One region of the Curvivirga sp. genome, then DNA from elsewhere that is predicted to be linked to it. Evidence: riboswitches for the same ligand, from Rfam matches in the RefSeq annotation. Region 1 holds a riboswitch; each other region holds the start of a gene.

The links. Region 1 has a riboswitch for cobalamin ahead of ACOQOA_RS11465 (ABC transporter substrate-binding protein). Riboswitches for the same ligand answer to the same signal wherever they lie in the genome.
Region 2: another riboswitch for cobalamin. It lies ahead of ACOQOA_RS13680 (hypothetical protein); the one in region 1 lies ahead of ACOQOA_RS11465 (ABC transporter substrate-binding protein).
Region 3: another riboswitch for cobalamin. It lies ahead of ACOQOA_RS13055 (aromatic ring-hydroxylating oxygenase subunit alpha); the one in region 1 lies ahead of ACOQOA_RS11465 (ABC transporter substrate-binding protein).

Annotation. Positions count from the first base shown of each region.
Region 1 is NZ_CBDCOT010000009.1:1,262,544-1,273,195, reverse strand. It holds gene ACOQOA_RS11485 (ABC transporter permease) at 1-195, opposite strand, end outside; gene ACOQOA_RS11480 (ABC transporter permease) at 212-1,183, opposite strand; gene ACOQOA_RS11475 (ABC transporter ATP-binding protein) at 1,210-1,983, opposite strand; gene ACOQOA_RS11470 (ATP-binding cassette domain-containing protein) at 1,989-2,693, opposite strand; gene ACOQOA_RS11465 (ABC transporter substrate-binding protein) at 2,731-4,305, opposite strand; cobalamin riboswitch at 4,597-4,793, opposite strand; gene ACOQOA_RS11460 (DUF6966 domain-containing protein) at 5,182-5,460, opposite strand; gene ACOQOA_RS11455 (DUF637 domain-containing protein) at 5,457-10,652, opposite strand, start outside.
Region 2 is NZ_CBDCOT010000009.1:1,732,705-1,743,356, forward strand. It holds gene ACOQOA_RS13645 (nucleoside hydrolase) at 1-782, shown strand, start outside; gene ACOQOA_RS13650 (GNAT family N-acetyltransferase) at 774-1,229, opposite strand; gene kynU (kynureninase) at 1,347-2,588, opposite strand; gene ACOQOA_RS13660 (N-acetylmuramoyl-L-alanine amidase) at 2,610-3,302, opposite strand; gene ACOQOA_RS13665 (ABC-F family ATP-binding cassette domain-containing protein) at 3,306-5,105, opposite strand; gene ACOQOA_RS13670 (TerB family tellurite resistance protein) at 5,150-5,881, opposite strand; gene ACOQOA_RS13675 (methyl-accepting chemotaxis protein) at 5,960-7,537, opposite strand; cobalamin riboswitch at 7,707-7,928, shown strand; gene ACOQOA_RS13680 (hypothetical protein) at 7,959-8,222, shown strand; gene ACOQOA_RS13685 (methyl-accepting chemotaxis protein) at 8,409-10,112, shown strand; gene ACOQOA_RS13690 (COX15/CtaA family protein) at 10,134-10,652, opposite strand, start outside.
Region 3 is NZ_CBDCOT010000009.1:1,608,180-1,618,831, reverse strand. It holds gene ACOQOA_RS13075 (fumarylacetoacetate hydrolase family protein) at 1-168, opposite strand, end outside; gene ACOQOA_RS13070 (acetyl-CoA C-acyltransferase) at 463-1,653, shown strand; gene ACOQOA_RS13065 (acyl-CoA dehydrogenase family protein) at 1,683-2,810, shown strand; gene ACOQOA_RS13060 (NADPH-dependent FMN reductase) at 2,940-3,542, opposite strand; cobalamin riboswitch at 3,726-3,955, shown strand; gene ACOQOA_RS13055 (aromatic ring-hydroxylating oxygenase subunit alpha) at 4,093-5,325, shown strand; gene ACOQOA_RS13050 (2Fe-2S iron-sulfur cluster-binding protein) at 5,331-6,404, shown strand; gene ACOQOA_RS13045 (substrate-binding periplasmic protein) at 6,449-7,183, opposite strand; gene ACOQOA_RS13040 (MBL fold metallo-hydrolase) at 7,239-7,988, opposite strand; gene ACOQOA_RS13035 (ureidoglycolate lyase) at 8,111-8,782, shown strand; gene ACOQOA_RS13030 (cold-shock protein) at 8,852-9,055, opposite strand; gene ACOQOA_RS13025 (tellurite resistance TerB family protein) at 9,715-10,119, opposite strand; gene ACOQOA_RS13020 (AEC family transporter) at 10,273-10,652, shown strand, end outside.

The DNA of each region.
Region 1 (10,652 bases):
AATCAAAAAAGCGAGACCAAGGGAATAAATGGCACCATGGGCAATACGGCTAAGCATATCCCTGCCTAAGTGATCTGTACCCAAAGGATGTACAAAAGAAGGTAACGCCAATCGGCTTAAGAAATCCGGTTGCACGGGATCATAAGGGCTGACCAAGGCAATAATAACACAAAGAATAATGATTATGAGAGGCATGATAGAGACTATGGAACTAATTTTTTGAGGGGATCAAAGAGCTAACTTTGATTTTCTTATTTTTTAAAAGTGCAACACGTTTTCGCGGATCAAGAAGCGATTGAACCTGTTCCACAAAGATATTAGTGAGCAAATACACAATGGCTGAGAACAAAGTAAGCAAGATTAGCATTGGGTAGTCCCGCGCACCTACTGAGTAGATCAGCAAAGATCCAAGCCCGCCTCGCACAAAGATGATCTCAATGATAATTGCCCCTTCCAGCAGATGCGCTAAATCAAGAGCGATCATCGTTAGGGCAGATGAGGTAGAATGAGGAATGACATGCTTCAGGAAGATCTCAACCTCTGATACGCCTCTCATTCGTAATGTAGATATAAAAGGGGCTTGCTTTGCTTCTAAGAAGAAGGATCGAAGAAGCCTTGTTTGTGAAGAGATAACCCAAAAAGAGAGCGTAATGACAGGGAGTATTTGATGACTAAAACTATCTGATCCATAGCTTGGCAACCAGTTTAAACTCACGGAAAAAACGAAAATCAATATAAGCGCCAACCAGAAATTAGGGATTGCTGCGCCAATTGATGAGATAGCAATTGCAGCTTTGTCGATAACGCTACCAGGATATATGTAACAAAGAATACTAAGTAAGAAAGCAATGAAAAGACCAAGCATCAATGAATAAGCGGAAAGCTCCAAGGTACCGCCAACATTTTCCATAAAGATATCTATAGCTGGTGCATTTGAAACCCATGAATTTCCAAAGTCACCAGAAAGCGTTTTTAATAACCACGCCAAGTATTGATCGAAAAAGGGTTTATCCAAACCGTGCTTTATAATGATCCCTTGTATAACTTCGTTTGAGAACGCAATCTCACCTTCATAAGTCGCACGGGCAATAGCTTCTGCTTTGTCACCGGGAGAAAAATAATAAAGTGCAAAAGTTATAAGGCTGATACCAAGCAATACCGTAATAAAGCCTAATAGATGCATCAGATAGGGCGTGAAGTTCCTTATCATTAGTAAAGTACCCCTAACTTTTGGGCTGCCGTCAGCAATTTATGGCAATATTCAGTTTGGTCCGTTGTGAAAAAATCAGATGCGCTCGCATAAGCGTCTACTTGACCGTTTTTCAAGACAAGTATCTTATCTGCATAAGCCTTCGCAAAACCGAGGTCATGCGTCACTATTATCTGTGCATATTGCGTTTCCTGGTGGATCGTGTGCATTGTCTCGGCAACCTGTTTCTGTGTAATTGCATCAAGCGCACTTAATGGTTCGTCAAATAAAATGAGTTTCGGTTCACAGATGATCGCGCGCGCAATACATACTCTTTGGGCTTGCCCGATAGATAACTCCGTCGGTTTTCTTTGTAACCAATCAGTGGGCAAATCCACCGACGCCAAAGCATGCATAACTTTGTCGGCTCTTTCCCCTTTTGGAAGATTTTGCTTATAAAGTGTTTCGGAAATTAGATCATTTAGATTTAATCGCGGGTTTAATGCCGCAAGTGGATCTTGAGCCACCCATTGGGTAAAAGGTAAACCCAAAGTTCGTTTTTCAACGTTAATAATTTCAATGTCACCATTCACTAAGTGATGCTGAAAACGTTTCCAGTGAGAAGGTTGAATTCCTAGCAACGATTTTAATAACGTCGACTTTCCTGCGCCGCTTTCTCCAACGACGCAAAGTGTTTCACCGCAATCAAGAGCAAAACTTACATTTTCTAACAGATTTGTTGTATCAGTGAAGGCAGTTAAGCTTTCGACTTTCAATAAACTTTCTTGAAGCATAACCACTAAGCTGCCTTATTCTGGTTTATGGACCAAGATTTAAACCTCAACAGATACTTTCCTGCTTCGGAAGCTGGTTTCTTGAGGAATTGTTCTTTCGGCGTGTTTTCCGCCAATAACCCACCTTCCAAAACGATGATCCGATCAGCAAATTCTGTGGCGAGCCCAATGTCATGAGTAACCATAAGCAAAGCCATATTTTCTTTAACTGAATATTCAGAGATATGATCCAACGCAACAGATGCAATTATTGGGTCTAATGCGGAGGTTGGCTCATCAAGAACAAGCAATCGTGGATGTGTCGCAATAGCTTTCGCAATAAGCAATCTTTGTTGCATACCACGGCTCCATTGATGTGGGTATTTCCGACCTAATGCTGGTAAACCGAAAGCAGTAAGCGTTTCTTGTAAATCTTCAACTTCTTTGCCAGCTGCTTTCAAATGCCATTTGCAAAATTGTTTCCACTGCCAAACGAGCCTTTTTAGCGGATCAAATCCGAAATCTGGATTTTGCGGAACATAGGCAATATCAGAAGATTTCATCTGGTCCTGAAATTGAATACTGCCGTTCGTTCGTTTCATCGGTGCATACAACCCAAACAAACCGCGCAGCAGAGTAGATTTCCCAGAACCAGAACGGCCTACGATAGCGACTTTTTCACCTGCATAGATAGACAAGTCAATCTCCTGCAAGATGGGCTGAGTATCCATATGGACACTCAACCCGGCGCAGGACAACAACAGCTCTTTACTCTTTAACAAGAGTAAGCTCTGGTGTTGCGAGGTAAGTTTCAGCAGGATGGATTTTATATCCTTCCACGGCCTTAGACGACACAGATACCTGTGTTTTATGGAATAGAGGGATCAAAGGCAGTTCTTCATTGATGATTTCTTGTACTTCATCATAGAAGACTTTGCGTTTTTCGTTATCAAACTCATTTCGTCCCTGTTCTAACAACTTATCGACAAGAGAGTTGCTGTATCCAGAAACATTATACTTTGCCCCCGTTTGTACAAGTGTGGATGGGAAATAGTCTGGATCACCTTGAGGGGCAGTACCCCATGCCTGAAGATGCATATCAATTTCACCCGCTTCCAGAGATGCATTATTCGCACCCCATTCACCCATGGAAACTTCCGCACCGATACCAATTTGTTGCAACAAGGCTTGCGTAATTTCCAGAGACGGTTTCAAAGCAGGGCGACCTTCGTATGAGCGAACTTTCAATACAATGTCTGCACCATCGACTTCACGAATACCATTGCCATCAGAATCTTTGATACCTGCAGCATCCAAAATTTCTTTGGCTTTTTCTACGTTGAACGGAAGGTCAACCGCTTTATTCACCCAAGATTTCATTTGTTGTGGGAAGATAGATTTTGACGCGGCACCACCCACATTTGCCAGTGCAACCTGAACCATCAAATCACGATCAAGCCCCAATGAAATTGCCTGACGCAAAACTTTGTGTTTCAACGGGCCTTTTTCTGTTTGGGGTTGAATAAAGAACAGACGTAAAGTTTCAGTTGCATAGGTATTAAAGTCACCGCTTTGTTTCACTTTATCAAATTCTTGTTCATTGAAGTTTGTAACAACATCAACGTCACCAGAACGCAATGCCAAGGCCGCAACTGAAGGATCAGGAATTGTATCTAAAACAAGACCGTCTAGATTTGGTTTTCCTCCCCAATACTGATCAAATCCAACGGTACGATAGAATTTTCCCGTTTCAGCTTCCTTGAAGACAAAAGGCCCAGTACCAATTAAAGGAAGTTCCTTAGTACCTTCTTTCATGACAGCAGCCGAAGGCTCAGTTAAAGACCAAAGAAAAGCAGAATTTGGTGTATTGGTTTCAAAAACAAGAGTGTGATCATCTACAATCTTAATTTCTTTGATACCAAGTAATTTCACAAGCCGTGGATTATGAGCCGAATGACCTTCTTCAGAAAGTTTTTCAAAAGACGCTTTCACATCTTGGGCGGTCATTGCACTACCATCATGGAATTTTACACCTTTGCGTAATCCAATTTTCCATTCTGTCGGTGATATTTGATCATAAGAAACCGCGAGCCTTGGGGCTTGTTGCATATCATAGGTCAGGCCAATTAGTGTTTCTGAAACCCCTGCGCGGTTACTGATCCAGCCATTTTGACGGGCACGTGGATCAGGCACGGAACCTTTAGGGCCAAAAGGCACGGCAACTGTCATAATATTTTCGTCGGCCATAGCCGTGGACAAATTTGTAGCAGTAAATGTTGCGGACGCAATCAAAGTGGTAGCTAATAGACCAGCTGCAGAAAAATTGTGTAATTTAGATAGCATAGAACTTTCCATATATTTGATATGTTATAACATAACATTTATTGTTTTGTGTTACGTTTGCCAACATCTTTTTTTGATCATCGATAGGTTGAGAGGGAGCCTTCCTATCAAAGCCAAAACAAAATTAAGCTATAGAAAACATATAAATCCATTTAACTGTGTAACTGAGTTAAACGGATCTCACATATTTATTTGGAAATTGATCAGATATATTGATTAATTCCCACCATAGCGACACAAGTTGCGTCACCACAATGGGTTGCCATGCCTTCAAACCTCCCCGTATGAAGGACGGGTAACGCTAATACTGGCAGGTCTCCTGACTATACGGATCTTTGCTTTTCGACATAACCTTCCCAATAGACGATTTTCTACCAGTGGCATTATCAGTCGACGCTAACCGTTTACAGTTGCGGGGGCAGTATTGGATTTTCACCAATTTCCCTTTTCACCTCAAAATTTGAAGCACCAATATCTGTAAAAATAGTTAAATGAGAACGATTCTCATGTCAATTAAATTTGCACCATTAACAAGAACGCACAATTCATACGTCAAGATGTATCAAAAATGCGAGGTCTTGCTTGTTAAGGATATGCGTTAATTTTATCACGAGACACCCCCTATTATTCTCGTATCAAGTCTATCTGTCGATCAGGCTTAAGTCATGCTGGGCTTTGAAGAAAACTCCCCACCTGTATTCAAACTAACTAGTTTATTTAACTGAGCCTAATAATCATTTTTAGGGTTTTCTTGTTGGATTCTTCCCCGTAATGCACATTGATCTGATCAACCAAAATATCGACAGTCAGGTTATTCCCCGCATCAATATTGACTGCTTTAGCGGCCTCAATCTGGGTCCCAAGGAGGGAAATACTCTAGATTACATCAAATAACTTCTTTCTCAAATCATCAAAGATTATATTAAGATCACGATCAACCTTCCCATCATCATCTAATAATACAAGATCATTCAATGACCCCATTCCACCAAACATACTTTTAATCTGGACCCTAAAATCATCTGGACACAGTGTTTTTTTTGCCGCGAGAGATTTCAATTTATTTGCCCAAAATGGAGAACAATTATTTTTCTCTAATAACTCTCCCATTTCGGACAAATATAGTTCGGCTTTTTCAATATCTACCTTACTCATTGAAGAGGTTTACTCCCAATAACTTGAACACCCTCAATTAACCACGGTTTAGGAACCACGATTTGTTGCGTTCCACCAACATATATTCCTCCTTGCGAACCAACTTCACCCACATATACTCTTGTTCCTGCGGGGATTTTCACCTCAAAAGCTGAATCTATTGGCGATGCACCTCCACCAGGCCATTCAGGTAATACTGCACTATCAATTCTTGTTTTAAGAACACCGTCCGGAGAATTTTGCGTAAAAAATTGTCCTAGAGGTGTATCCTCTGTACCAGCCCGATGTAAGATCACATCTTTATCTAAAACAACTTCCGTATACTTTCCACCAGAAAAAGTTCCTGCCAAACCATCATCAAGTGGACCGGGATTAATAGCATCATATTCGCCTTGTGGTATACCATGTTGGAAATCCGGCAATCTATTTGTAGCAACTTGTACATCTAACTTATTTAAACCCGATTTTATGACAGCTTTCGCTGTACCCGCAAGTCCAGCAACAGTTGATATAAGTTCAGCCTCAGCATTATTACGTAATCTTTCTGCGCCGATCACATCTCCTGCGGCTTCTAATTTATCAGCTTCAGCAAATCTGTTGGAATAGCCATCTATAACGTCATTCAAAAAACCAACTGGGTCATCTTTTAATTCATAGGCAAGCTTAACAAGTGCTTTCGTTAAAGCCTGATTGTTTGCCATAGCCTGTTCACCTGCCCCCCAATCAAGTCCCAAAGCCTCTTCCGGTATAACCAGATCAAGTGCTAGATTAACCTGATCAGCCACAAGTAAAAGCGTGGCCTGTGCAGAAGACGAGAGAAATTCAGCTATACCTTCACCTGCTCCTTTTTCTCTAAGGTAACTTATTCCTTCTAGAGTCGTGACTGCGACATCAAGTGTGTCAGATTTAAGCTCAAGTAATTGTTCTCTCTGGATAGGTGTTAGATCATCACTGGCAAGTCTCGCGTTAATAACTTCGAAAGTTTCATTTGCCGTTTTTGCATAAGACAACATCTCTTGCTGACGGGCGACAATTTGTTCAGGTGTAGGGTTATCTTCATATCCAAAGAGCGCTTCGACGAAATTATTCCCATCGTAATTATCCCCACCGATAAAATCCCGGTGATCGGTTACATTAGCAAAAATATTTGCTTGGAATAATGAAGAAGGAGAAATTAATTCACCCAATTGGTCATATTGAGGCGGAATAGAATCTTTTAAAATTACATTATAAAATTCTGCGTTTTGACTAATTTCCTTCGATAACATCGCTGCTTCAGAGAAATAACGACCTCCGTCATTTTCAGATAGGAAGCTTAGTTGCTGTCCCAATTCGTTTATAAAGGTCGCATCATTTGCAGCAATCATATCCGAAATAGCTGTTTGTGCTATTTGAATGGTAGCACCAGACAAATCGGTGCGTTCAGATAATGCTGTAAATAATTCGCTATTATCTTCATCATTCAAACGCATGGCTTCCTGACCGAGGATTTGTTGCCATTCCGCTGCGCTCAAACCATCAACACCATCTAAAGCCTCTGCCTTTTCCTTAATCGCCAAGATTTCTTTTGTATGAAGTTGGCGATTGTAAAGGTTTGCATCATAGGCTGTTGCATTAGCCGTATTGACGGCATCTGCATCCCCGCCGGATAGAGCGACAGCAACCGCAGCAACTAAACCCGCCAACTGAGCCTGCATTTGGGGATCAGATGAGACCGATGCATAACCATCCCCTAACGCCTCTTGGAGACCCGCCCCAATCGCCCCAGCAAAACAACCACCACTTCGTGCTTCGCCGATACCGCATCCAGCCACGGCATGAAGAAGGATTTTCTCAACAGATCCATCTTCCAGTTTGAACCCGTCGCTTAAACCAAGATCTTCGTTCAGACTACCCGCTGCAAAATCACCAATCATGTTATATATTTGTGAAGATGCTACATTGATAGCCGCTGTTACAAAGGCATCTTTCATATTCTCGCCAAAATCACCGCCATAAATCGCGCTATTTACACTTGCTTTAACTGCAGCATTAATGAGTTGATTTTTAGCTACCGTGGGCAAAGACTCTAAATTAGTCATATCAAATAATGTGGTATTATTTGCACCAGAACTCCCATTAGCGGCTGCACCAGCTGTGTTGGTGACCCCGGCTGTAATTCCGGCGACCAATACGGCAGAGAGTAGGGATTTCATACCTTCTTTAGAAACAACGGCTTTAATACCTGCCCCTAGTTTACCTTTAGAATTGATTGTGGCGGTTGCTGCGGTTGTAACCATGCTAGTAAACCCAGCATTTGCAACAGCTGTTGCAACAGTACCCAATGAGCTTACCGCCACCCCCTGTGCAGCAGCCAGCATGGCTGCACCAGCCCCGGCTGTTACCACTGCCACGGCAATGGCCACCACCGCCATGGCGGCGCCGGTCATGCCTTCGTTTTTCTCATCCCAGCTTTCGTAATGTTCCTGAACCGCAACCCAGTCAATATCTTCGCGTTCAAGGGCCTCTTCCATCCATTCAAGGCCCGGTAATTTGGATAAAGCAGCTGCATCTTCTAAAAGGTTGCCACTTTCACGATATTCAACAGTGATCCCTTCGGCAGATTTGAAGTTGATACTGCCTTGGGCTTCCATCAAGACCATAGACACAGTTTCGGCAATTTCGCCTTGGCTATGCATCTTGAACCAAGCTTTGCCTTCATAATTCTTTTCTAGGGATTCAAATGTGCTGTCGCGCGCCGTCAGGAGACGAATGCCGCCTTCAGTCGCTTCAAGGAAGATATCTTCGCCCGCTTCCAGTTTGGACCCAACCAGTTCCAAATCTTTACGTGCTTTGAGTGAAATCTCTTCACCCGCTTTGATGCTGGTCAGCTTGTTTAACTGGGCTTGATAATCATACTTAAGGGTTTTCTTGTCGGATTCTTCGCCGTAATGCACATTGATCTGATCCACCAAAGTACCAACGGTCAGGTTATTCCCCGCATCAATATTGACTGCTTTGGCGGCCTCAATCTGGGCCCCAAGGAGGGAAATATCGTTATTGGCGGTGGCATTTAGATTGCCACCAGATTTGATGCTGGAGGTCTTCCAGATCAGATTATCTTTGGTATAAGTATCGTGGAACCCTTCGCTTGCGCCAGATTGGTCATATTTTTCAACAAGGCCAACCCCATCAACCACAATGTTATTTTGCGCATTGATCGTAGTATCCTCACCAGATTCAGTATTGGCACCGGAGATATAAACATCATTGGCGGCATCTATAGTTAAATCTTCACCCGACTGAATAGATCCATCTTTATAAAGAATGGATTTAGCCGCATTCAGGTTCGTCACCGCGGTGATCGTATCCGTGGTGTTAATAACATCACCAAGTAGGGTGGTCAGTGTGACATCTTTTTCAGCGATAATCCGACCGGAATTATTGACGATATTTCCTGCGGCGGTGATTTGCGCATTTCTGGCGATGATATCCCCACCTTTATTGATCACTTCGGAAGCGGTCACGGTGAGATCCCCGACGGCGGCAATAACGGCACCCGTATCGGTCAGCTCCGCATTTGTTGTGCTTGCGAGATAAACTTTCGGGACAAGAACACGTTGCCCTTCAACGACCATCTCCACATACCAGACCAGATCCTGATTCAGATTATTGATCTGTTCCTGTGTTAACCAAACACCAGGCGAGATATTCATATCCTTTGCATATTGAATCCCCGCATCCAGCAGATTTTTCATCTGTGCGCTATCATCGGCAATGGATGGATCAAGCCAGCGTTTACCAGTTTGCTGCATGATTTGTTCGTGGATCAAGCGGGTATCCAGATAGGAATCCCCCAGACGTTTCACATCCGCATCAATGGTGAATTCAGGGAGGCTGCTAATGAAATAGTCAGAGCCATAGAATTGACCTAAATCCGCATAGGCAAAACGTGTTTCAAATAAAACCGACTGATTTGGTGCGGCTTGTGCAAAAAGACTGTCAAAGCCTGATACATTGTTGGTTAAGAAACCATGTAAAGCAGAATTGCTTGTTTCAACACGCGCAAGCGGGTCTTTTGGATTGGCCTGAAGGTTTCCTTCGACCCCATTAAAGGCGGCTAAAGACGCCCCTTGGGCAATGGAACTATAATCAAGAGCAGCGCGATTACCTTTATCAATTGTATCTACTAGAACTGCGGCATCCGGACGGATAGTCATACCGGATTCAATATCACTGTTGTTGGTTACGGTACCTGTTAAATTTAAATTAACGTTGCCCCCCGCCTGAATGGTCGCAGCTTCAATCCCGGCAGATGTGGTTTCAACCAGCAAACGACCGCCGCCATTCCCAAACCATTTACACGGGCCACCAAAACAACGATTGTAATTCCCATAATAGGCCGAGAAATAGAGTTGGCTGGTCAAGGCAAGACCTGAATTATTGAGATCCCCACCAGAGATATCGATGTCGCCGGTTGCGGCGATGGTACTGTAATTATTGTTAAGCGTATTGGCGTCGATAACGATATTCTGGCCAGACTGGATTGTACCGCGGGCGCCGCCTGCCAATTCAGTCTTATATTGCTGAACTCTAACAGGGCCTTCATCATAATAGGCTGCGTAATCCATCCCGCGGTCAGGATGGGGAACGATAACTGTACTACCATCTAACATATAGGCATAACCCGCGCCGGAAATAGACGCCCCCGGCACGGAATTTATGGAAGGCAGCACACCATCATTGGGTTCGCCTGTGCTGACCTGACCATTGGAATAGTGGTAACGTTTACCTGTTTTTTGACATGGTGTATCACCTTCTTTTCCGCAAAATCCTTGATAAGTATATGTGCTAATAGTTGGTTGAAGCGCAGAGTATGTTTGATCGAAAACCAACCCACTTGTAACAATCAAATCCTTACGTGTGTTGGTAATCGTATCCGCTTTTAAGGTAACAGTCCCATTATCACTCTGGATTAAACCTGAGGCATTGGTGATGGAATTGGCTCTGCCTCCTGCTTCTCCTGTAATGGACAAGTCATTTAACGCAATAATGCTACCTGCACTATTCACAACGTCCCCTGTTGCTTCGACGATTAAATCGCCTTTCACCATCAACAGGCCACTATTGGTCCAGTCACTTAATCCGGTTAACGAAAGATCTCCACTACTTATCCACTGACCATCTGTGACCAATGGCGTTGCAGCCGCCGC
Region 2 (10,652 bases), 470 kb from region 1:
CTCTTGCAGGGCGTGAAGACATTCCTGTATTTCAGGGCTGCCCACATTCAATTATGGGCAAGCATGTCCGTGCGGCTGAAGTGCACGGATCTGATGGGGTGGGTGGTGTAATTTTGCCGTCCTCAACGCGTGAGCATGATGTGATGCATTCCGTTGATTTCATCGTAGATACTTGCATGAATGCCGAGGATAAAAGTATTACCATTTGCCCGACAGGACCTATGACCAATCTAGCTGTTGCCTTGATTAAGGCGCCTGAGATTGAAGAAAAGATTCGCGAGATCGTATTCATGGGCGGCGTGGCTTTTGGACCAGGCAATTGTACTCCTGCGGCTGAGTTTAATATCTTTGCGGACCCTCATGCAGCACAAATTGTCATACAAACAGATATTCCAAAGGTTATGATGGGGTTGGATGTAACGCATCAAACACCCTGCACGGATGATCGCCTGAATGAATTAAAGGCAATTGGAACGGAACCTGCTAACGCAATCGCCGCCATGATGGAAGCTTATCGTCGTTTGGTAATGAGCCGTGATCATGGGCAAAATGATTGTATGATGCATGACCCATGCGTCATTGCGTATTTGTTGGAGCCTGATCTATTTTCTGGCCGCCATTATTACGTTGAGGTGGATACGCATGATGGCGTGAGCCACGGGCGCACTTTGGCTGATGGTTTAAGTGTCAGCAAGAAAGCCCCCAATGTGAAGATCATGGAAAAGATCGACGATGAAGGCTTTTATCAATTGCTCTATAAAAGTTTACGTGACTTAGGCTAAATCAATTTCATAAACTACGGGAACTGAGGGGCCTGCCATTTTGTGGTATAGACCTCTTGCCCGGAAGTTGAAATGCTGTGTTTGCCAGTACACTTTGGCACGTCCGTCTGCTTTGGCTTGTTCTTTAACTGCATTGATGAGTTTTTCCCCAACACCACCACCACGTATAGATGGACTGACAAATAGGTCTTCCAAATAACAATAACCTTCTTTAAACCACGTGGTTTGATGATAGAGATAATGGGTAAATCCAATCATCTTTTCATTTTCATCAAATGCGCCAAAAGCCATTATTTCATTAGTCTGACCTGTGAGTATGGCCCAAAGATGATTGGTCTGTTCATCGCTAATAACATCAGCAGATTCATAGAATTCCAAATATCCCTGCCAAAGAGGATTCCATGCCTTTCGGTCATGAACTTCTAATGGTCGGATAGTAATAGGCATAGTAAAGGCCCCCTAGACTTTATACTTTCTTATTAAACATTTATTCAGCAGAAAAACATAGACTAGGGGGCGCCAACAAGTGACAATTACACAGAAATATTTTGGAAATTGGCCCTATTAAGTTACGGCTGCTTTCACACGATATTCAGGCTTATCATATTTCTTTTCCGCCATGATAATACGTAAGCGGTCAACTGCATCCCAAACATCTTGATAGCTTGTATAAAGTGGGGTGAAACCAAAGCGTAAAAGATTGGGCGCACGGAAATCACCAATAACTTTATCGGCGATTAAGGCTTGCATGATTGGATAACCATCTTCATGGGCAAAGGAAACCTGACTGCCACGCTGTGCTCGTTCACGCGGGGTTGCCAATGTGAAACCATATTCTGCACAACGTGTTTCAACCAATTCGATAAATGCATCGGTGAGGTTTAGGGATTTCTCACGCAATTGCTGCATATCTACGTCTTGCCAAATTTCCAAACCTGCTTCTAAAGCGAGTAAAGAAAGAACAGGCGGAGTTCCCACCACAAATCGTGTTTGAGTATCTGATGGTACATATTCTGTTGAGAATTCAAATGGAGATTTATGGCCATGCCATCCTGATAATGGTTGGATGACTACGTCTTTATGACGATCCGCAACATAGATAAAAGCCGGGGCGCCAGGACCACCGTTTAGATATTTATAACCACATCCAATTGCGAAATCTGTATTTGTGCCTTTTAGATCAACGGGGAAAGCCCCCGCGCTATGGCATAAGTCCCAGATTACAATGATACCTTTTGCCTGAGCTTGTTGTGTGATCGCATGCATGTCGTATTTACGGCCAGTTCGGAAATTAACTTCATTGAGAAGAAGAACGGCAATTTCTTCTGTTAAGCTTGCCTCAACTTCGGTTTCGTCAACCACCTTAAGCTCACAGTTTTCTTTACCGATCAATTCTTGTAAGCCTTGGATCATATAAAGATCAGTCGGGAAATTTGCTGTGTCAGATAGGACGACAGAACGGCCTGATTTCGCAATTTTTAAAGCCGCTGCAACAGATTTAAATACATTAACAGAAGTACTGTCGCCTACCTTGATTGTTCCTTTGTCAGCCCCCACGATTGGGGCAATCATATCGCCCAGATCGTGTGGTTTATTCATCCAACCATGCTTGTTCCAGCTGGTGATTAAGTCGGTGCCCCATTCGACGTCAATGCCCTTGATAACACGTTCTTTTGTGCGTTTAGGTAAAGGACCAAGAGAATTACCATCCAGATAAATTAAACCATCCGCCAGTTCAAATTCATCACGATATTTAGCCAATGGATCTTGCGCATCCAATTTTTGCAATTTTTCCAAAGTATACATGGTTATTCCTATCCCCTATTTCTATTTCTTCTTATTTGTTAATGCAGCCAAGATTTGTCCGATCTCTTGATCAAATTCACCGTCATGTTTGTTGGGACGAAAGCGAAGTTGAAACGCCGATATGGCCTGAGTGATATCCCTAACATCATAACCAAGTTTGGCAAGAGCCGCGGCTATTACTTTTTCATCATTTGCCATATGAAAAGTTGATAGATCATCGTTTGGCCAGATAGCTAGACCTTCCTTTGCAAGTTCTTTCCATGGAAAAAGAGGTCCGGGATCAACCTTACGCCCCGGTGCAATATCGGAATGTCCAATCACGCCTGCCGTCGGAATATCATGTCGTATACAAATATCCTTCGCGAGTTCAATTAAACTTTCGATTTGTTTTTCAGGGAAAGATTGTAATGGGCCGTTGCTATGTCCGGGATTTGCCAATTCGATACCAATAGAAATACTATTCACATCTGTTTCTTCATGCCAGCAACTGACACCTGCATGCCATGCCCGCTTATTTTCATCTACCATTTGGTAGATTTGACCATCTTCATTGATAAGATAGTGCGCACTGACTTCTGTTGCAGGATCACACATGCGATCTAATGCAGCTTTGGCTGAAAGCATATCGGTATAATGCAGGATCAGAAGGCTTACCTTCTTACCATCACGTCTATCTCCATAATTGGGAGAAGGATGTTGGATGATCTCTACCATTTACTATCCCTGTAATTCTTCCTGTAACATTTCTAGTTCCAGCCAACGATCTTCTGCCTCTTGAAGTTCAGCTTTTTTCTTATCCAAAGTATCTGCCGTTGTTTGAAACTTTAACGGGTCCTTGGAATAAAGATCCGGCGTTGCCAAGGTTGTTTCCAATATTGAAATTTCTGAGCTTAAGGCATCAACTTTTTCTGGGAGCATATCCAGATCACGTTGATCTTTATAGCTTAACTTACTTGCTTTTTTCTTTGGCTTTGGCGTTTCGACTTGTTCAGAAGTTTCTTTGTTTTTGGGAACCTTGTTAACGGATTTATCTGTATTGCCATATTCACGTAGATAGTCGCTGAAACCACCTGCAACTTCCCGGATAACACCATTGCCTTCAAGGGCAATGGTTTGAGTCACAACACGATCCAGGAATTCACGATCATGGCTTACCACTATGAGAGTGCCATCATAGTCGGCTAACATTTCTTCTAGCAAATCCAGAGTTTCCATATCCAGATCATTGGTAGGTTCGTCAAGTACTAAAAGATTTGCAGGCTTGGTTAGGATTTTAGCTAATAAAAGTCTGTTCTTCTCACCACCTGATAAGGTGCTGATCTTACCGCGAATTTGTTGTTCATTGAATAGGAAGTCTTTTAGATAACCGACCACATGACGTTGGTTCTCACCGAGTTGAATTTGATCAGAACCTTCCCCGATAACATCCCAAGGTGTGGAGTTTAATGGTAATTGCGCTCGCTGCTGGTCAAACCAAGCTGTTTGCAGGTTCATGCCAAGTTTGATCTCACCACCATCAGGTTGTTCTTCGCCAATAAGCATCTTCACCAATGTGGTTTTTCCCGCCCCATTAGGGCCTAGAATGCCAACACGATCACCTCGCATAATACGCGTTGAAAATGCTTTGGTGATAGATAAATCACCAAAGCATTTATCGACATTTTCTAACTCTGCAACACGCTTACCGCTCGTTGCAGCCGTTTGGGTTTTAATACTGCCTACCGTTTGGTTATTGCGCCATTCGCGTTTTTCTTTTCGTAGGCTATCTAATCTTTCAAGGCGGCGTACATTTCTTTTGCGACGTGCAGTTACACCGCGAAGTTTATATCTTTCTTCTTGTTTGATGTAGTTTTCAACACGATTGCGTTCAGCTTCTTCAGTGGCTTCGATTTCTTCGACCCATGCATCGAACTTCTCAAAGCCTGCATCAAGGCGACGTAGACTGCCACGATCCAACCATACAACCCCATTTGTGACGCGCTTCAAAAAAGCACGATCATGGCTGACAATTAGTAAGGAGCCACGGAATTGTGAGAGCTCTTCTTCAAGCCATTGAATAGCTGGTAGGTCTAAATGGTTAGTTGGTTCGTCTAGCAAAAGTAAGTCAGGGTCTTGGGCTAGCGCACGGGCTAAATCTGCCCGACGAATTTGGCCGCCAGATAATTTGCTGGCTTCCTGATCAGGCATAAGACCGACAGCATAAATCAAAGATTCTGCACGATATTCTTCTGCACCACCTGCTATGACATATTCTAAAACGGTACCGCTTTCAGGCGCAATGGGATCCTGTGGTAAAGTGGCAAGCTTTAACCCTGCCATAACATATCGTTCACCTTTGTCGAGCCCAAGTTTACCTTCTATCGCCGCTAATAATGTAGATTTACCACTACCGTTGCGTCCTATCAGGCAAAGACGATCTCCCTTAGCAATGCTGAGGTCAGCATCTTCGATAACTGGTGGTGTGCCATGACCTGCGCGTATGCTGCGCAAAGCCAGATATTCAGGACCTTTGGCCATGTTAAACCTGTATTCTTTTCTTGTTTATAGTTAAAGCAAGCCTTTTAAAGGCCGCGTTGTTTTTTTATCTCGTCATAAGCGGCATTTATCGTTGCAAGTTTCTCGTTTGCCATCTCAATAAACTCTTCTGGTAACCCTTGGGCTGTTAACTTATCAGGATGGTTTTCAATAACTAACTTACGATGGGCGGATTTAATGTCTTGATCGCTCGCAGATGAATTTAAACCAAGAATAGCATATGGATCCGCAGCTTGCCCGGATTGTTTGAGACCTGTAACGCGTTCGAAACATTGATCCGTGAAGCCAAAAATATGAGAAACCTTGTACAAGAACTCCAACTCACCCGGATGAATTTTGCCATCAGCTTTGGCAATATGAGTTAAGCACCAAAGAAGCTCTTCAAGAACGTTTGGGGTGTCTTTGAAAGTATCTGCCATTTGTTTGGCGTAAGGTTCAAATCCATGAGAGTCTTGACGGGCCTGATTAAAAATGCGGGCTACATTTTTGACTTCATGATCTGGCACATGGAAGACTTGCTTGAAAGCAATAACTTCATCATCGGTAACTTGCCCATCAGCCTTGGCCATCTTGGCCCCTAAGACAATGACACCAATCGTAAAAGTAATTGTCTTTGTTTGGTCTTTTTGACTGTCTGATTCCGGACCTTCGCGCATTTTATCAAGAACGTGACCGCCCAAGGCACCAACAAGTGCGCCAATCGGACCGCCGACAGCAAAACCGCCAACACCGCCGAGAATTTTACCCCAAATACTCATGCTATTTTTCTAAGCTTTCAATGATTTCAAAACTGTTGATCTATGTGGGTTATCTATACGTCATTGCAAGGGATGTGACTAGAATAAATCCACATCGTCATCATCCCCATCTGTATCATTTGCAGAGGCGTGATGAGCAGCCTCACTATCGGCTTCAGGGAATTGTTCTAAAAAGATTTGTAACGTATGCGTTTCACTTGCAGGTATATTAAATTCTAAATGTACACCTTTATTAGAAATGCGATATACCGTGCCTTCAATTACGTTTACCAGGCCGTCCAATTTAAGTGTGAAAGGCATCCCTTCGTTAAGCGGAATAGGTAAAGGTGGCATTAATGCGCCACCTACCGAGATATCGATGAAATTAGTTTTATAATCCATTCCATCTATCGCTAAGTCTACTTCGAAAGGGAGGGTATAACGAGTATGTTCTCTGCGATTGCCAATAGCTGATTGACGCAGGTTCCCCATCAATTCTGTTAGACGGGATGTCATATTATCCACATCTTTTGCAGATTGTTCGGCTGTATTTCGGACTTCTTGTGACATTTCATTGGTTGTGGTCACAGCTTCCAGAATTTCAGCAGATGATTGGGATACCCCTTGCGATCCTTTTGCTGCTTCCATAATACGATCTGTAATGTCATTTGTCGCGGCAATTTGAACGTCTACTGTTTCTTGGATAGATGTTGAGATGTTATCTATCTGACTAACAACTTCTGTAATTTCTTCAATCGCAACAACGGAATCTCCTGTTGCACTCTGAACGTTTGAAATTTGTGTTTGAATTTCATCAGTGGCTTTTGCCGTTTGATTGGCAAGATTTTTAACTTCTGAGGCGACCACAGCGAAGCCTTTTCCGGCTTCACCAGCACGGGCAGCTTCAATTGTTGCATTGAGGGCTAATAAGTTTGTCTGTTCAGCGATTTCAGTAATGATGGTTACGACATCCCCAATACGATTAGCCGCTTCAGATAAACTTTGAATGCTTTCTCTCGTAGAGTTTGATTTGAGAACCGCTTCGCGTGCGACAGAGGCCGCCTGAGATACTTTTTGACCAATATCATTAATATCAGTTTGCAACTGTTTGGTTTCGTCTGCGGCTATGTCAACTGAATTACCAACATTCTGAGAGATATCAGCTAATTCTTTCATGCGGGCAGAAGCTGTATCTGCTTTACTGGACATTTGTTCAGAAACAAATTTGAGTAAGGAAACATTTTGGGCAACGTTTACACCTGTTTCCTTGACTTGCTGATCTAGGCCTTCTGCGATGCCTACGAGTTCTTCGTTTAGTGATCTTTGTTCTTCGTCTTTGGCTTTGAATTCCTTTGCTAAGAACTGATCAATAGCAAAGAAGTTTTGTTGTATAAGTTCAACGGAACGCACGAAATCAGAATGTGGATCCCCGTATTTTTCAAAATTAATATCGCGCTTACCTGCGGATATTTCTTCCAAGTCTTTAATAAGACTGACTGTTCTTTGATACACACGAAAGAAGTAATAGCATATCGCGATGGTTGCGCATGCAGCTATAACTGCAAATCCAATACCTACAATCCAGTCGACTGCTAGAAAGCTATATATGGTTAGAACCCATCCTAACATGGATGCAATCAGTAGAGTTATTGTTATCGTTTTTGATGCAGAATTCATAACCGCCCCCAGCGAAATAATCCCTTGATGAATATAAGAAATTCATCTTCCTGAACATAATGTATTATTGATGAAACTAAATTTATTCGCAACAATAAGATGATTTCTTTTAAAAATGATTAATTTTTGTCGCATATGATAAAATAATTTTTGCTGACTTATTTAATTTGTCATACATAAATTTTACGGTGCCTATTTGATAGGAAAAGGGAATTTGGTGCTGCTATTATAGCAAATTCCAAAGCTGCCCCCGCAACTGTAGTTGATCGTTCCCATAATGGATAAGTATGGGGAATTTGATACAGGCCACTGAAATTTTCTTTAAGGGAATTTGGGAAGGCGTATCTATAGATCAAAAGCCAGGAAACCTGCCGTGATTTGTGTTAACTCTCATCGGGCGGGGTGCCCCGGAAGGAATATTATGTATCAGAATACATCTGGCTCTATGTCATCTAACGCATCTATGATAATGGCGCGTGAAGTTTTTATGCATTGGATTTTAACAATGCCTGTTAATGCGTCTCCTGCGGTGGAAGCGCAAAAAGTTCTTGAAAAACAAGATAGTCCGCTGGAAAATCTTCCCAAAGAAGTACAAAAAGATCTTCGTCATATGTTACGTCAGGTTGCAGAAAATATTGCAGCTATTCCTAAAAGGCGTCGACGTAATCGCCAGTTAGCGAACTGATTTCAGGGCTTCTAACTTAATAGCCTATCTATGATAGGTTATTAATCTGATTAATCTAATATTAATTGCTAGCCATCTTCGCAAAAATCTGTTCCAATCTTCGTAAATAATAAAAAAAGCCTAGCCAAAACCATTCAAGGGAAAGTTTGTTGGAGTGTGGTTTTGGTTCAATAGGGAGATGAAGAATTGACCGAAGCTAATCAGGTTGAAACTGTTGATAAAAGGCAACAGGCCGAAAGGGCTGCCTTTACGGCTCTTAGAGATTTAGGAACATTAAAAAATACCATTCGGGGTGAGTTTGAGGGCACCGTACACCATGTACAAGAAGCAAGTGCCGAAGCTGAAGCTTATTCTGTAGAAGTTTCCAAAGCAATTGATGCTGTTAGGGCGTTATCAGAAACGGCGCGTTCTGGCGCAGTGGAAGCGACGCAAAATGTAGAAGCTATGGCTGCGGCTACTGAAGAGATGAATGTCTCAATTGGTGTTGTTGGGGATCAAATTCAAAAAACTGCACAACGCGCACATGGGGCGGCAAATGATGCGCATGCAGCAGGTGATGTTATTGAGCGGCTCGTTTCGGCATCAGATAAAATTGGTGATGTGGTGAAGTTGATTGCAGGTATTGCCGGCCAAACGAATCTACTAGCTTTAAATGCAACCATTGAAGCGGCAAGGGCTGGTGATGCAGGTAAAGGGTTTGCAGTTGTAGCTGGTGAAGTGAAAAGTCTAGCGAGCCAAACCGCAGATGCGACAAAAGATATCACGGATCAGATTTCAGAGATTCAATCCGTCACCAAACAGGTTGTTGATGCAATTCAGAATATTTCATCTGCTATTCAGGAAGTGGAAGAATATACAAGTGAAGTCAATCATACAGTTGGTGAACAGGTAGAGGCCGTTCAGGAAATTGGCCAAAATGCTCAACGGGCGGCCTTGAGTACAAGTAATGTAACGGAAGCCATTGAAAATCTATCTGCAGAAATGGCGAATGTTGAGGCCACGTGCGATAACCAACATAGTAAGTCGAAAGAAGTGCACGATCAGGTTGTGCAAATGGAACTGCGTTTAGCTGTTGCTTTAGAAGAAGATGACACAACCGAAAATCATATGCTTAGTCATATTCCTTTTTCCATGCGAGGACGTGTTGAGGGTATAGGCGTATTTGATGTGCAGAATCTTGCAGATACAGGGGGATATGTATTTGAGCCTTTCGCAAGTATGTTAGCCCATAAATCTGTGACGGTAGAGTTAATGCCGGGCTTGCGTATAACAATGAGCTTTGGTGAGCTAAGAGACGAGAAAGTTTACGGTGAGATCGCGCCCGAAGATCAGTCAAAAGTGATACGGTTTATTCAATCTGAAAATGTTATGGATCAGCCTTATATAAGTTTAAATGCGGAAGCCGCAGGGCGAATTTCTAATGCATTTGAAGAGGGGATACGTCGGGGCGAAATCAGTGTCGAGGAATTGTTTGATACAAGCTACATCCCTGTAGAAGGCTCCGATCCTCAACAACATATGACCAAATATATTTCTTTTGTGGATAAGGTGTTGCCGACGATACAGGAGCCTGTCTTAGAGTTTGACGACAAGGTTGTCTTCTGTGCAGCTGTTGATATGAATGGGTATCTGCCAACTCATAATGTGATTTACAATAAGGCACAAAAACCAGATGATCCCGTGTGGAATGCAGGGAATTGTCGTAATCGTCGTATCTTTGCAGATCGTACTGGCGCCGCTGCTGGTGCCAATAAACAACCCTATCTAGTTCAAAGTTACCTGCGTGATATGGGCGGTGGTAGTTATGTCCTTATGAAAGATTTGGTAACCCCAATTATGGTGCAGGGGCGCCAATGGGGTAATCTACGTATTGGATACAAGCCTAGGTAAATACATTATAAGAGCAGCTTCCTATTTATCAAAATAGGAAGCGTTCTGACCACGCAGTTCTTTCATCACCCAAATAGACAGCGCGAATGTAATTGCTGCTCCTGCTTGATGGGTAACAGCTAAATGCATTGGTACAGCGAGTAGCAAGGTAGAGATACCAAGTGCGATTTGAAGGATAAGCATGCCAAGTAATGCGTTTATGGCAGTTTTTGCACGCTGGGCAAGGTCATGTTTTTTGGCTGCGATCCACAGCCAAACAATAACAATTGCAGTGAGATACGCCATGCTTCGATGGTTAAACTGTACAGATTGTACAGTTTCAAAGAAATTGATCCACCACGGGTCACGCCAGAAATACCCATTTGGGAAGAAATCACCATCCATAAATGGCCAATCGTTAAACACGCGACCTGCTCCTAAGCCCGCGACGAGCGCACCACTGATTGCGGTAAAGAAAATAACGGCATGGGCCATAGCACCTAGGCGGCGAAAACTTCGTTGTACCGCTTTACGGCCTTGTTCAATTGGGGCTAAAAAATC
Region 3 (10,652 bases), 350 kb from region 1:
CGAGACAACAGACAAATTCGCAATATTTACATTATTCAATATGGAAATATCTGATAACAATTTTGGATCAATGTCATCCACAATGCCGGACAAGTCGCGAATATTACCATCAATATCTAGAAGGCCCGGCTTTTCTTGCCCTGCATCACCATAACGTAATAGTTTCATCTTTATCTCCCTGTCAGAGGCTTATTTTATAAGTTTCATTAGCGTCTTTATAAAACTGTTTGGTCAGTTTGGCTTATGAAAATTTATACAAGGAGTATCTCAATCAATGTTAAAATGCCAACATGACACGGATTTAGCTATTTTTAACTTTGCTGCATTGCAATAATTCACAACTCTTTTTACTTGACGTTTACGTTAACGTAAAGCACTCTACTTTTCAAATTAGCAATCACATCAATGTAATTATTGGCGTATACTCTCGCCATATAAAAGCTACTCAGGTGAGGAAGAACCATGGCTGAAGCAAATGATCCAATCGTAATTGTAGGCGCAAAACGTACCCCGATGGGCGGTATGCAAGGCGATTTCTCCGATGTTACTGCATCTCAACTTGGTGGAGCAGCGATCAAAGCTGCCTTGGAAGAAAGCAATGTTGATCCAAAGCTTGTAGACGAATTACATATGGGTTGTGTGCTATCAGCTGGACAAGGACAAGCACCGGCGCGTCAAGCAGGGTTTGCGGCAGGCCTCACAGATATGACACCTGCGAATACTCTAAATAAGATGTGTGGGTCTGGTATGCGCACTGTGATGATGGCCTTTGATCAACTTAAAGCAGATAATGGTGAGATCGTTGTTGCTGGCGGCATGGAAAGCATGACAAACGCGCCTTACCTTTTACCTAAAATGCGTGGAGGCGCCCGCCTTGGTCATGGCGAAGTGATTGATCATATGTTCCTTGACGGTCTGGAAGATGCTTATGAAAAAGGCCGCCTGATGGGCACATTTGCCGAAGACTGTGCAGATAAATATCAATTCACCCGTGAACAACAAGACGAATATGCCTTGAAGTCGTTAAGTAATGCGTTAGCAGCGCAAGAAGGTGATAAATTTAAAAATGAAATCACATCGGTCAAAGTTAAAACCCGCAAAGGCGAGACAATTGTTGATAAGGATGAACAACCGGGTAATTCACGTCCGGAAAAAATTCCACATCTCAAACCAGCCTTCCGCAAAGATGGCACAGTGACACCGGCAAATGCATCCTCCATTTCCGATGGTGCAGCCGCGCTTGTTCTAATGCGGGAATCTGTTGCAAAAAAACATGGTTATAAAATTCGCGCGAAAATCATGGGACATGGGTCGCATGCACAAGAACCGGGCTGGTTCTCTACCGCGCCGGTTCCCGCAACAAAAAAACTTCTAGAAAAGCTAGATTGGTCTGTTGAAGATGTTGACCTATGGGAAGTGAATGAAGCCTTTGCCGTTGTGCCGATGGCTTTCATGAATGAATTAGGCGTATCCCGTAATCAGTTAAACATCCATGGCGGCGCCTGTGCATTAGGCCATCCAATTGGGGCATCCGGTGCACGTATTCTCGTCACCTTACTAAACGCCTTAGAAGTAGAAGACAAAAAACGTGGTGTTGCCGCCGTTTGTATTGGCGGTGGTGAAGGTACTGCTGTTGCGATTGAACGTGTATAATCACTGATTGAATTCAAAGGAGGCATATAATGCTGACAGAAGAACAACAACTCATTCAGGATATGGCACGTAACTTCGCAAATGATGTCTTAAAACCAAAAGCCGTTGAACGCGAAGAAAATCACGAGATTGAGGAATCTGTCCGTAAACAACTGGCAGAACTTGGCTTCCTAGGTATGACCATTGATCCAGAATGGGATGGTGCAGGTGCGGATTATGTGTCTTATGCACTTGCCTTAATGGAAGTCGCAGCGGGGGATGGTGCAGTTTCAACAATGCTGTCCGTTCACAATGCGCCTTTCCTTGCCATCCTTGATAAATTTGCAAGTGATGAGCAAAAAGAAAAATGGATGAAGCCTGCCGCGCGCGGAGAGTTCATTGGTTGTTTTGCCTTAACAGAGGCACATGCCGGATCAGATGCTTCCGCACTTCGCACGCGGGCAGTTAAAACGGATGGCGGCTACATTATTAATGGGTCAAAGCAATTTATTTCTTCGGCCCGTATTGGTGGGGCAACGATCCTATTTGCCGCGACGGATCCAGAAGCAGGTAAAAAAGGATTAAGTGCCTTTTACGCCCCCAATGATACAAAAGGTTTCAATATCGCCGGTGTCGAAGAAAAAATGGGCCAAATGGCGTCTGACACATGCGCCCTGCAGTTCGATGATATGTTTTTGCCTGATGAAAATCTTATTGGCAGCGAAGGTCAGGGTTATAGTATCGCTTTAAGCAGCCTAGAAACAGGACGTATCGGCATTGCCTCTCAATCTGTTGGCATGGCACAAGCTGCTTTTGATTATGCGCTTGCCTATTCCAAAGAACGGACAAGTTTCGGTAAGCCTATCTTTGAACATCAAGCTGTCCAATTCCGTCTGGCCGATGCAGATACAAAACTTGAAGCTGCACGTCAGTTGATTTTACATGCGGCACGTATGAAAGATGCAGGTGTGCCCTGCTTACGGGAAGCAGCAATGGCAAAACTTTTCGCTTCTGAAATTGCGGAAGAAGTATGCTCAGCTGCCATTCAAACATTAGGTGGGTATGGATATTTACGCGAATATCCAGTTGAAAAAATTTATCGCGATGTACGGATTTGCCAGATTTACGAAGGTACTTCCGACATTCAAAAAATTATTATTGCCCGTCAAATGGCTTAAGAATTTATGATTTTCCTGCGAGTCTTAGATTAAGGCTCTAACTCTGTTCATTATTGAACAAGTTATTGGGTATCGATGATTAAAGTCGATACCCATTTTTTTGTTTCTAAACGTCGTATAAAGTTTCAGTTACATACCAAATTTATACTCTTTACGATTTTGATATTTATCACGAACAGGTTTCCACGCTTCTGCTGTGGCCGCCAGATAAGTCATACTATATTTGATCCGTGCCAATAATTCGGTATCAAGGTCAGTCGGTAAGTCTTCAATGAACAAATTTGTGACATTTCGCAAAATGATATGATCAGGTAACCATGTGATCATATTATTCTTTGATCCTGAAACGCGTAAATCCGAAACAGGATAAGCGCCTCCCATACCAGAACTCACTGAAACAATCTGTGCAGGCTTATGGGCCAACTCACCCGCCTCACACATTAACAAGAAGTTTTTAAGATGTGGTGGTGCCATACCAGCCCATTCAGGTGTCACGATCACAAAACCATCAGATGCTTTTAATTTATCCGAGATTGGTTTCCAATGTTTCGTGATATCGCTGTCAGCCTTCCATTTCCCTTCATCCCATAGCGGTATCTTTTCATCTTTCAAAAAAACCATATCCGCCTCAACATCCATATCCAGTTCATTAATTGTATTTTGAACTATCTTTGCAATACGATCAGATTGTGACGTTTCACGTATGCTTCCAGAGACAACTGTAATCTTCATTTATCCACCCTCATTTTTTTGGATCAAATTTTATGACCCCAACATCATAATAAGACCCAAATTTTGAAATTTCGCTTATTTCTTTTTCTCAAAATTATATTACTTCGTCGCGAGATTAATTTAACTTGGCGCAAATTGAAATATGCTCCAGACAAAAATTGGTAATGTGTGCTCATCTTGAGAGATCAAGATTTACATTTTGGTGCCCCATCTCGTTTTCTGATCAAAAACTAGATGGAGATAATTGGGAAACTGGTGAGAGTAATCGAATCCAGTGCTGCCCCCGCAACGGTAATAAGGTGTAGTTTGAACAAAATACCACTGGGTCTAGCCACCCGGGAAGGTTGTTCAAATATGAGGCGTAACACTTCATCCTTTAAGCCCGGAAACCAGCCTAGATGTAACAGTCCACAGAATTGCGGCGGGCGATTTGGCTGAGATATAGGTACCGATGAAAATGCTAGGCAGCAGCATTTTCGGTCCTTGTTCCCACCATAAATAAAGCCAATCCGTAATTCATAACGACCTTTTTTTGAGGAGCAAGGTTATTATGAATACGACACCTAATATGTTGTCTTTGTTAAATACACGGAAGCCAAATCATTCTTTAGAGCGGCCGTTCTACACCGATCCGGAAATTTTTGCGGCGGATTTAGAAAACATTCATTATCGCGAATGGCTATTCGCCATTCCAAGTTGTGAAATTCCAAAAACAGGTAACTTTGTCACCTATAAAGTTGGTGAATATAGTGTTGTCATTGTGCGGGGCGCTGATCAGCAAATCCGTGCATTCCATAACACATGCCGTCATAGAGGTTCTGTGATTTGTAAAGTGGCAAAAGGCACAGCACCTAAGCTTGTATGCCCCTATCACCAATGGACATATGAGTTGGATGGATCTTTGCTTTGGGCCCGTGATATGGGACCGGAATTTGATCCATCCCAACATGGCTTAAAAACAGTACATTGTCGTACAGTTGCAGGTTTAGTCTATATTTGCCTTGCTGATGATGCACCAGATTTTGAAGAGTTTAAATCAGTTGCGGAGCCCTATTTGCAATCACACGATCTAGAAAATGCGAAGGTCGCGTTCGAAAGCACGATTATCGAAAATGGCAACTGGAAACTGGTTTGGGAAAACAACCGCGAATGTTATCATTGTGGTGGTAACCACCCGGCTTTATGTCGCACCTATTCCGATGATCCTTCTATCACTGGCGTTGAAGGTGATGAAGCTCCTGAACATTTACAGGCTCATTTTGATCGATGCGAAGCCGTTGGATTAACGTCTAAATTCCACATCAACCAAGATGGACAATATCGTCTTGCACGTATGCCATTAAAAGATGGGGCACAAAGTTACACAATGGACACAAAACCAGCTGTGACAAAACCTTTGGGTCGCATTGCTCTTCCTGATGCAGGTGCATTGGTTAAATTCCATTATCCAACAACTTGGAACCATTTCCTTCCTGATCATTCTATCGTCTTCCGTGTCACCCCGGTAAGCCCGACAGAAACAGAAGTCACAACAAAATGGCTTGTTAATAAAGATGCTGTTGAAGGTGTTGATTATGACATCAAACGCCTAACGGAAGTCTGGGAAGCGACAAATGACGAAGATCGTCGCGTTGTTGAAGATAATCAACAAGGTATTAATAGCCCTATTTACGAACCAGGACCATATTCACCAACCCAAGAAAGCGGCGTTATCCAATTCGTAGACTGGTATTGTAAAACACTTCAAAAAGGCTTGTCGCCAATTACATTGGCAGCGGAGTAATTCAAATGAACATGGCGAACAAATCGTTCTGGAAAGATAGCGAAATACTTGAATGCGTTTCTGTCGTACCAGAAGTTCCAAATACGGCTACTTTTAGTTTTCGCTCACCAAGTGGCGCGTATTTTGACTATAAACCAGGCCAATTTGTAACATTGGAAATCCCCGCACCGGATCAACCGGGCGGGGTTGTTCATCGAACCTATACCATCTCCTCCTCACCTTCACGTCCGGGATTGATTGCAGTTACAGTGAAGGCTCAGGAAGGTAGTATTGGGACCCGCTGGATGCTTGATAACCTGAAACCGGGCATGCGTATGAAAGCTATGGGGCCTGCAGGTGTTTTCACAAACGCAGATAGCAAAGCCTCTAAATATCTTTTTATCTCAGCAGGTTCTGGCATCACACCGATGATGTCGATGACCACTTATATGTGGGATGAAGGTCACGACCTAGATATCGTCTTCATCAACTGTGCTAAGAGACCTTCTGAAATCATCTTCAAGCAAGGCTTAGAAAGAATGGCAAGCCGTGCACCTGGTCTTGATCTAAAATTCGTGGTTGAAGAACCTGACCCATATAGCCCTTGGACTGGCTATCAAGGTCAATTCAATCAGCTTATGCTTGGTCTTATGGCGCAAGATTATCTTGATCGCGAAGTTTATTGCTGCGGCCCGGAACCATTTATGCAAGCGGTTCGTGAAGCCTTAGCCGGACTTGGCTTTAACATGGATAATTATTTCCAAGAAAGCTTTGGCGCGCCTGTTAAAACCGAGGCAGAACAACCTGATTTGGATGATGTTATCCCTGATGATGAAAGCAAGGCCGAAATCCACTTCACCTCATCAGATGTAACTATCAAAGTGCCTGAGACAGAAACGGTATTAGCAGCCGCACGATCATCCGGCCTAAATATTCCTTCTGGTTGTACCTTTGGCGTATGCGGAACCTGTAAGGTTAAGAAAACCAAAGGTGAAGTTCATATGGTTCACAACGGCGGTATTTCCGAAGAAGATGTGGAAGACGGATTTATCCTAGCCTGTTGTTCGCACCCAATTGGACAAGTAGAGATTGAATGCTAATTTCAAAAAAGGCCTGAGTATATCTCAGGCCTTTTCTTTTCTATTTATTCTACTATGTAGGAATTCATAATTTCCTGATATCGGCCATTTTCTTTAAGTTTTTGAAAACCTATATCAAATTGGTCCCGAATAGCTTCATCTTTAAAAACAAAATGATAAGGGATCGGTTCGAAAATGGGGTTCATCCTTAAATCATTCGGCGCAAGGAACGGATACTGTACCGCTGCATAGGCTGCTAAGTTAATATCACCGATTGAAATATCTGCATTTCCCTTTTCAAGCGCCATGAGCTGGTTAAGAAACATATCTGTTTCTCTGTATTCTGCTGCATATTCCACCGCAGTTGCATATTCTTGCCCTAAAAACATCTTTGCGCCACGAAAGGCGATCAATCTTTTGTCCTTAAATGCTTGGTAGCTTTTGATCGGGGGCTGATTTATCAATGTAACAGCCCCATTTTGGAAAAACTCAGCTTTCAGCGATACATACATATTGGAAGGCAAGTTAGGTACAAATACAGGCACATAAATATCATATTGTTTTGTATGTATTGCAGGTTCGACCTTGATAAAAGGTACAAAAGTTACCTTTACATCATGCCCTGATAAAGCCAGCACTTCTTTCACAACATCGGAATGTACACCACGTTGTTCGTCTGGAATTGAATAAGGAAGATGCGCACCACTTAATAGCATCAATTCATCTGCAAAAGCAGGCAAGGATGTCATCGCTATACAAACAGTGATGGAGATCCATAAACTTTTAACCAAAGCTTTCACTATCGCACCTCAAAATCGAAGCCCCCTGATAAGAATAATATGGCCTGTAATCTATTTAACAATCTCTTTTTGCTAAGAATTCATTACAAAGTTCAATCAATCTTTCCCTACCGAAGCTTGGTTCATGACCACCATGCACAACGGATACAGGTAACTCCCTTAATCTTTTCATGGTTTCAATATAGGCAGGTATATCTTCTTCTATCAATGGGCCATCATAAATCGCGTCCCCAGAAAACAAGATCCCACTAGATGCTTCCCAAAGACCAATACTGCCAACGGAATGCCCGGGAAGGTGAAGGACTTCAAATTGCCGATCTCCCAAATCAACAATATCTCCTTCGATCACAATTCGTGTGGGTTCTGCGGGTTTCACATGATAATGGTCCATGCAATATCCATGATAAGGCAACTTGCATAACATCTCTGGCCATTGTGGTTCGCAGCCAGTACCTGCTAAAGTTTCCCGCCAGTAATCTGTATCCAGCGTTGTTTCTTCAGGATGTGTCAGCAAATCTGCTTCAGCCTTATGAACCGTGCGTTTTTCAAATTCATAATGACTGCCTACATGATCCAGATGTGTATGCGTGGCAACGGCTTCAACAGGCTTATCGATCAAATGACGTGTTGCATCATAAAGACTAGCGACACCAAGACCAGTATCAACCAGCATATCTTGATCTCGCCCACGAATATGCCAGATGTTACATTGCACCAATGGATCTACATATGGTTCCCATAGTAAAGTGATATCATTATCAATTTTTTTGGTATCAAACCATTTATCTGCAATTTCGACAGGCATCGGAACCTCATGAGTATTTATTCATATGCATACTAACTATGTGAGACATTCTCTTGATGACAAAGTTTAGTGATATTGGCTATCTTTTGCCAAGTTACTTTTTATAAAGGATCAGGAATTCCATGCTAGCAGATGCGCCAGAATATATCTTCGACCCCAAAAGCAAACCGACCCTTCCCTTAGTTCAGGTCCCTCTGATTGAGGCAACCGAGGAATCTGTAAAAGGATATGGTTGCCTTGTCGATGACCCAGAAAATTTTGAAATTGAAATCACAACTTGGCCAGCCCAAGGATGGCGCAAAATTGATGCGGGCACCGGTAATGAAGCCGGACATGTCGAAGGTATCTTCCATGGTAATTGGGAAGGCGATATCCTGAAAGGTAAAAACGAAGCCGTTGCAGGTGATTACATCTTGGGTTTCAGCCGTGATCCAAAAGAATCCTCTTTCACAGAACAAACATGCCCAAGAGAGCAAGTTCTACTTTGGCATATGAATTACCATCCGGATGGTGGGCAGTTATTTTATCCACTGGATAACAAACCATTTGTCATTCCTGCGGCCCTACCCGGCGATGATTTGAAACCGGAAAAGGTCGTTGCATTCTGGTGTGATGGATCAAAAGGCCTCTATATTCATGCAAACATTTGGCATGAAGGTATTTTTCCAGTTACAGACAACCAGCGCTTCTTGGACCGACAAGGTAAAGTCCATGCCCGTGTAAGCTGTGACATCGGCGAAGAATTTGGTGTTTATTTATCTGTCCCACTTTCTTTGGAAAAACCGGAAAGCTAGACATACAAAAAGGCCGAGCTTTTATTCAAAGCTCGGCCTTTTTCAAATCTTTGATCTTTACATCAACAATTATACAAGTTGGATGTCAGATGCAGATTCACGATCACGGTGTGTTGTAAGCTCATAGCTGACTTTTTGACCATCATCCAATTGTTGAAGACCTGCTTTTTGCAGAGAAGAAATGTGAACAAAAACATCTTTGCCACCATCATCCGGTGCGATAAAGCCATATCCTTTTGTTGTGTTAAACCATTTAACTGTACCAGTCGCCATGAGACTATTCCTTAAAACTTCATAATATTTTTCTCAACCCAAAATCGGGAGAGCCTTGTAAGTACGCATCATTCACTATTTGAAGGTCAGAAATATTACAATCCGCGGAAAAACTTGCTTCATATAGAAAAAAGTTCACCATGTTCGTAGAGAATGCCTGTTATTCGACTATAATCGAATGGCTTCAAAAACAAATAAAACAACACTTGAGCAAGAAAGTAGGACGTTTAGCTTTTAAATTCAAGTGGTTTAACAGTGCAAACCATCAGTCTCCCTAAAAAAAGACAAAAAAATTGCCGGTAGCGCAGGCCACCGGCAAAGTTGAACAGGGAGGCTTCACGTCTGGGAGACGTATAGAGACGCGCTCTGCCGGACTTGCCGGGGCGCCATCTCAAATCGTTGTTGCGCGTTGCAACAACTGAAGCGCCCTCTATGTATGTCCGAACAGCCCCAAAGACCAGAGCCAAAATAGCAATGCTGCCATGCAATAATCGCATAGCTCACGAAGGGCTTGACCATTTGGTCAAGAAACCTCTTATTTTGAGCCAAAAATCAAAAAAGTCAGAGTAATTTTTACCCTGACTTTTAAAATATTTTCTTTAAAAAATTAGTTTTGAACACTCTGCTTAGAGATCTTCAAACCATTTCATCGAAGCTTTCTAGGCTTGTGCATATCGCGCCCGGGCACCACGTTCGATTCCTGCGGCGATTAAACGATCAATTTCCAGTATATGACGAATCATCTGTAATAAATTTAATTCTTCCTCTGCAGCTTCAAGATCTGCCGCGGCAACTTCAACAGCCAAGGCATAGGCCGTTTCGCGAAGATGGACAGGTAAACTTTCGCGAACCAGTTCCAAAGCTTTTTCAAAACCATCCTCATCTAAAAGAAGTTCGGCAACCGCACCTGCGTCTTTTGCAATATTGCTTTGCTCATACCCTTCAAAAATCGGTAAATAAGAAATCACTTCTTTAATTTTTAACATCTCTGTTTCTGACATCTCACTATCGGCTGCTGACATCAGAACCATTGTATAAATAAGGGATTGGTGTTTTGTGAGCATAAATTTCGCTTTCAATAAATATTTAACTCTTAAAAGAATAGGAAGGATTACGTTAAATTTCTAGTCTTCTATATCAAAAAACCAAGACTGCTATTCCAGATTTTCCTCAATCCCCATATCGACAAATACTGCAACGCGGCATAAGTTATTCTTATGTATGCAATTCTTAATGTCGCTTTACCCGTTTTTGCCATCATGGGGGCTGGTTTCCTCTGTGGGCGTTTTCGCTTTCTTGGTCAGGATAGCACCGCTGCCCTGAATGGATTCGTCTATTATGCGGCTTTACCAGCGCTTTTTATCGTCTCTATGAGCCGTGCGCCTGTTGATGATATTTTGAATATCCCTTATTTGGCGGCCTATGTCGGTGGTACCTTTGCTACATATGGTATTGCATTATTTGTGGCTAGTTTCTTTTTTGCCGATCGTCTGGGCGCTATGAGCCAACATGGTTGGTCCGCAGCCTTTGCCAATACGGGCTATATGGGTATCCCATTAATGATCACGGCCTTTGGGGAAGAAGGCGCAGTACCTGC